DNA from 2 places in the Cellulosilyticum sp. ST5 genome. Region 2 is predicted to be linked to the other one. Evidence: riboswitches for the same ligand, from Rfam matches in the RefSeq annotation. Region 2 holds a riboswitch; the other holds the start of a gene.
What was found. Region 2 has a riboswitch for FMN ahead of ribD (bifunctional diaminohydroxyphosphoribosylaminopyrimidine deaminase/5-amino-6-(5-phosphoribosylamino)uracil reductase RibD). Riboswitches for the same ligand answer to the same signal wherever they lie in the genome.

Region 1: linked by a shared signal. The riboswitch ahead of QTL86_RS09570 (ECF transporter S component) and the one ahead of ribD (bifunctional diaminohydroxyphosphoribosylaminopyrimidine deaminase/5-amino-6-(5-phosphoribosylamino)uracil reductase RibD) in region 2 are both predicted to bind FMN.

The regions. Positions count from the first base shown of each region.
Region 1 covers NZ_CP132338.1:1,957,051-1,960,194, forward strand. Annotated here, with positions in the region: gene tsaB (tRNA (adenosine(37)-N6)-threonylcarbamoyltransferase complex dimerization subunit type 1 TsaB) at 1-54, opposite strand, end outside; gene tsaE (tRNA (adenosine(37)-N6)-threonylcarbamoyltransferase complex ATPase subunit type 1 TsaE) at 62-481, opposite strand; gene QTL86_RS09570 (ECF transporter S component) at 663-1,289, opposite strand; FMN riboswitch at 1,400-1,522, opposite strand; gene QTL86_RS09575 (Tex family protein) at 1,577-3,144, opposite strand, start outside.
Region 2 covers NZ_CP132338.1:737,089-740,232, reverse strand. Annotated here, with positions in the region: gene QTL86_RS03720 (riboflavin synthase) at 1-483, opposite strand, end outside; gene ribD (bifunctional diaminohydroxyphosphoribosylaminopyrimidine deaminase/5-amino-6-(5-phosphoribosylamino)uracil reductase RibD) at 493-1,584, opposite strand; FMN riboswitch at 1,840-1,955, opposite strand; gene QTL86_RS03710 (DUF5104 domain-containing protein) at 2,118-2,603, opposite strand; gene QTL86_RS03705 (DUF6531 domain-containing protein) at 2,656-3,144, opposite strand, start outside.

The DNA of each region.
Region 1 (3,144 bases), 1.2 Mb from region 2:
AATATAAGCAACACTTCCTGCAATGCCTGATGCATCTATTGCTAACAAATTCATACGCCACCTACCTTATTGTTATTTTTCTATAATCAAAACCTTTTTCTAAGTCTTTCTCTATATCAATCCAAATAGCTTCTTTAGGAATGACATCAGATACATTATTAGCCCATTCCACTAAACATACTCCTTGTCCATAGAAGTAATCCTCATATCCTATCATTTCAAGTTCATCTGGATCTTCTATACGGTACATATCAAAATGATAGAGTGGTTTTTCTCCATCATAAACTTGTACAATAGTAAAAGTAGGGCTTGTAATGGGTTCTGTAATACCTAATCCTTCTGCGAAGCCTTTTGAAAAAACAGTTTTACCTACACCCAAATCTCCTATTAAACAATAAATTGCTCCCTTTTTACTTGCTACTGCTAATTCATAACCAATATCAAAGGTTTGTTTTTCACTATTACTTTCATAAACTGTCATGATTTTTTTCCTCTCTCAACGTGTCACACTTCATCATTTTAATACGGCTTACTTAAACTTTCAACACCTAGCAAGAAATATTAACTAATAAATGATAAGAGAAATATAAAAAGAAGCCACATCAGAAGATTAAATCTCTTCATGTAGCTTCTTTTTGTGTCTGTATTCTTTAACTCAATGACTATCCGCGTATATGGTAACCGAAATGCTTAATAACAGGTTGTAAGCCTTTTACAATAATAATACTTACAACAGATACAACACTACCTTTTAGTAAGTTAAAAGGAATGAAAGAATAAAGAATAAGAGTTCCTTTATCTACTATACCTGAATAAATAGCATTTCCCATACCAATAATAGCATCCATTGGCATAAATAACTTTGCATACATAGGAATTGTAATAAAATAATTCACTATAGCACCTGCTAGAGTCAAGCCAATGATTCCTATACAAATACCTATAGTAATGGTCTTGAAATCCCTTTTTTTCATAACCATCAATGAAAGAGGTAAAATGTAGCCTAAAGACACAACCATATTAGCTAATTCTCCTGCATAAGCCGTATTAGTTTGGAAAAGGACTACTTTCAAAATATTTTTTAAGATAACAATAACGAAACCTGCTAATGGATGAATCGTTAATACCCCAATAATGGCTGGCACTTCACTAAAATCTAGTTCTAAAAAACTAGGGAAAATCATAGGGAGCTTAAGTGCACCAAATTGCATTAACAGCACTGCTATAACTGATAATAGTGCCATCCTCATCATATTTTGTGTGGTAAATAGTTTCTTTTCATTTTGCATATTGATATGCCTCCTAATACTATGTAGTTTTAGCAATAAAAAAGCAACCCATTCTTCTTTTGGGTTGCTATAATTCTTACCATTAAAATACACTTTAATAGGTAGATCTTATAACTCTTCTACCATCCAGACTTTACTGTCGGTCTTGGAATTTCACCAAGTCAGTGCACCATAAGATGCAGTCGCGGACTATCACCGCCGGTAGGGAATTTCACCCTGCCCCGAAGAATTGTGTTACCTTTTATTTACTTGCATAAATATTAACATACTTTTTTTGTTTTTACAAGTTAGGATTTCATGCTTAATGCAATTTTATTTTTAATAGTGTCTACAGATAAAATAGATACCTCGACAATATCTCCTACTTTAACCACTTCTAAAGGATGTTTGATAAATTTATTACTCATTTGAGAAATATGCACTAAACCATCTTGATGCACACCAATATCAATAAATGCACCAAAATCTACAATATTACGTACTGTTCCTTTTAACTTCATACCTTCCTTTAAATCCTTGATTTCTAAGATTTCACTATGAAGAATAGGTTTTGGCATATCTTCGCGAGGATCACGTCCAGGCTTTTCTAATTCTTTAATAATATCTTGTAGCGTAGGTACACCTGTACCTAATTGCTCTGCTAAAATTTCAATATTACCAACTTTCTCATGTAGATTTTTAAAATTTCTGGCTTTTAATTCATCTTTTCCATATCCAACTACTTTAAGTAATTCCTCTGCCACTGCATAAGATTCTGGATGAACTCCTGTAGCATCTAAAAAGTTTTTTCCATTAGTAATACGAAGGAAACCTGCACATTGTTCAAACACTTTAGGACCTAGCCCTTTTACTTTCTTAATCTCACTACGGCTTTTAAAAGCTCCTACTTCTTCTCTATAAGCAATAATATTCTGTGAAACAGTTTTCTTAATGCCTGCTACATATTGCAATAAGGAAGCTGAAGCTGTATTAATATCCACACCTACTTCATTTACTGCACTTTCTACTACGCCACCTAAGGACTCCTCTAGACGTTTTTGATTCATATCATGTTGGTATTGACCCACACCTATTGCTTTAGGATCAATCTTAACGAGTTCAGCCAATGGGTCTTGAAGTCTTCTAGCAATAGATACTGCACTTCTTACGCCTACATCATCATTAGGAAACTCCTCAGTTGCTAAAGCTGATGCAGAATAAACAGATGCACCTGCTTCATTAACAATAACATAATGAATCGTTTCATTTATTTCTTTTAACATATCAGCTACGAACTTTTCTGTTTCTCTAGAAGCAGTACCATTACCAATAGATAAAAGATCAACCTTATATTTTTTAATTAAATCCTTTAATACCACCTTAGCTTCTTCTGTTTTATTTTGAGGTGCTGTAGGAAATACAACTGTCTTATCTAGTTTCTTTCCCGTCTCATCTACAACAGCTATTTTACATCCTGTTCTAAAAGCTGGGTCTATCCCCATTACTTGATGTCCCTTAATAGGGGCTTGCATTAAAAGTTGATAAAGATTTTTCTTAAATACCTCTAATGCACCATCTTCTGCTTTTGCTGTTAGCTCATTTCTAATATCACGTTCAATTGCTGGTGCAATGAGTCTCTTATAACTATCTTGAAGCATTTCTTCTAATAATAGATGCGTTGTACTTTCCTTTATAATGACTTGATGTTCTAAATAAGTCATGATTTCTTCTACTGGTGCTTCTATTTTAACGGTCAGTACCTTTTCTTTTTCTCCTCGATTAATAGCTAAGATACGATGTCCTGGCATATTACTTAACTTTTCATTATAGTCATAGTACATATCATAAACAGTTTGTTCTTTTTCATCTTTAGCTT
Region 2 (3,144 bases):
AGGTATAACAGATACTTTGAAATATTCTTTAGTTACATCGGCTACAGTTAAACTAATACCATCAATAGCAATACTTCCCTTAAGAACCACATATCTTAGTATTTCAGTTGGTGCTTTAATAGTAATCCAGGTTGCTGCTGCTTCTTTAGTAATACTCATCATTTCACCGATACCATCAATATGACCACTTACCAGATGCCCTCCCAACCTGCTACTTAAAAGCATTGCTCTTTCTAAATTTACAGCTGCTCCTATTCTCAGACTTCCTAGGTTACTTTTCCTTAAAGTTTCTGCCATAATATCTGCTTCAAAACTGCCTGAAGTCATATTGGTAATGGTTAGGCATACACCATTAGTAGCAATACTGTCCCCTATTTGGCTTTGTTCTAATACTTTTACAGCATTAATTTTGATTCTTGAAAATTTCTCTCCGTTTTGAATATGTTCCACATGCCCGATTTCTTCTACAATACCTGTAAACATTTTAATCACCTACTTCTGTATAATATACCCCTCTAATAAGATGTCTTCTCCAATCCGCTGCATTTGCAAATTTTCGACCTTTATAGATTCTTCCAGATTGGCAATTCCCCTACCTGCCACAGGCGTCTTAGCTTGCCCACCTACTATTTGGGGAGCAATGTAAAACTGCACCTTGTCTACTATGCCAGCTTCTAATGCACTTGCGTTTACTTCCGCTCCACCTTCGATTAAAATGCTGTCTATCCCCAATTTTCCCAACTGAATCATCAATTCCTTTAGATTGACTCGATGTTTATAAGCTTCTACAAATAATACCTTTACGCCAAGTTCTTCTAACTTTTTTACTTTATCCACTGCCATTTCTTCTATTTCTTTGACTGCTGCAATTATTACCTTACTGGTGCCACCTATTATTTTAGAGCTCATAGGTATTCTTAGTGTGCTGTCTACTACAATAATGATAGGGTTTCTTCCGCTTATAAGCCGACAAGTGAGCAGGGGATCATCTTTAATAACCGTTCCTATCCCCACCAGAATACCTGAATAAGCATTTCTTAGTTGATGAACCATTTCTCTTGACGCTTCACCAGTAATCCACTTTGACTGGCCTGCTACTGTGGCAATTTTTCCATCTAACGTCATTGCAGCCTTTAATAAAACAAATGGTTGTTGTTTAGTAATATACTTGATGAATATTTCATTAAGCTTGCGACATTCTTCCTCTAGAATGCCTACTATCACTTCAATGCCAGCGTCCTCAAGCCTCTTAATACCACTACCTGCCACTAAGGGATTCGGATCTCTCATCCCAACAACTACCCGCATTATTTTGTTTTGAATGATGGTTTCTGTACAAGGTGGTGTTTTTCCATAATGATTACAAGGTTCTAAGGTAACATACAAGGTAGCCCCTTCACTCTTTTGTGAAGCACTCTTTATAGCATTAACTTCTGCATGGTTAGCGCCATAAACTTCATGATAGCCCTCACCTATTATCCTTCCCTCCTTTACTAAGACTGCCCCCACTAAAGGATTCGGACTTACTTTTCCTCTTCCTTGTTTGGCTAGATTTAATGCATACCTCATATAGTTCTCATGCATTCTATCACCTCACTTTCTTTTATAGATAAACTTAACAATCTTAGAGTTAATCTACAAAAAAGGCCCTGAGTCACATGTACTCAGGGCCTTTTCTATAAGTATTCATACTGCTTATGTCATAATAAATGGGCAAACCTCTCTAGACTTCCCGACATAAACACTATGCTGATTAATCAATCTAAAAAAGCTCTGAAATAGATTACTATTTCAGAGCTCAATATAAAATATAGATTATATTTAATCACTATACCTTGTATTTATCTTCTTTCATCCAGACTATACTGTCGGCTTCGGAATCTCACCGAATCATACCATTTAGGCTCGCGGGCTTTACCGCCGGTAGGGAATCACACCCTGCCCTGAAGATTTATTAAGTTTTTCATTATATATAATATTTAAAATTAACTTTATTGTCAATTCATTTTATGGAACATTTGTATTTGGTTCTATTTTCATCTCAATTACTAATTGGAAATAGACTCATTTTCTTATGCAACCTTAACCTCTCAGTAATTACTTTTATATGAATACACTTACTCTAGTACATAAATGCCTGGGGTATCCTTTTGATTTTTAAATTTAAATCCTTCTGGCATTGTTTCTTCAGTCACAACCTCTATCAGATGCAAACCTACTTTCTCCGGTTCCTCATCATTACGTATTTGTATAGTAAAAATCAAGTAATATTCTTGATTATCATTTGTTACTGTATATGTTCCATTTAACACCTTTGTTCTTACTCCATAATCCGTACCTTCTAGTGTACTACATCCCCCATCAAATCCTCCGTTACATCCTGGATAGAAATCCATCAACTCTTCTATCTTCTCATCTAGATCTTCTGCATTTTCTAACGCATATTTTGAAAATAATGCTTTTAGGCCTTGTGCATCTTGTGCCTCTATGGCATCTATTATAGATTGTCTTGTTGCCTCTGATTGTTCATCATCAGTTCGGTTAGATTCTGCTAAATAATCTAATCTAGATCTAAAATTGCACCCCATTATACTCCCAACCATTACGCAAACTCCTGTCCCTAATATTATTAGCTTTACATTTCTAATTATATTTTTACCACTTATAATATGCCACTTTATTTTCTTCATCAAAACACCACCCTTCTTGTCCTTTCATCCTTCCAGTATAAAATGCCTTCCACATTTTAGGATTATCTGAAAAATCTATACTCCCCCTTACTTCTAACTCATTTTTATTCCTATCTTGATACTTCGGATTAAAGCCTGAAATCCACCACTGTGGATCATCTGGATTATACTCAAATATCTTTTCTCCTGTATTCTTATCATAAAGACTCAGCGTCATATGTAAATTTGTATCTGTTGCACTATTTAAGTGATAACCATCTCCATAATAAATTCCTGTTTCACACCCAGCACCTAGATTCAAATAATCCCCCTTCCACATCCAGAGCGTATATGTTGTCCCGTCTTCTGTTGTAAATGGTAGGGACTTATACTTATCCATAGATGTAGCCGCATTAAAGATATAATCATAGAAATCATTATAACCAAACGGTGCTTGCCAGCAATTGGGATTGGT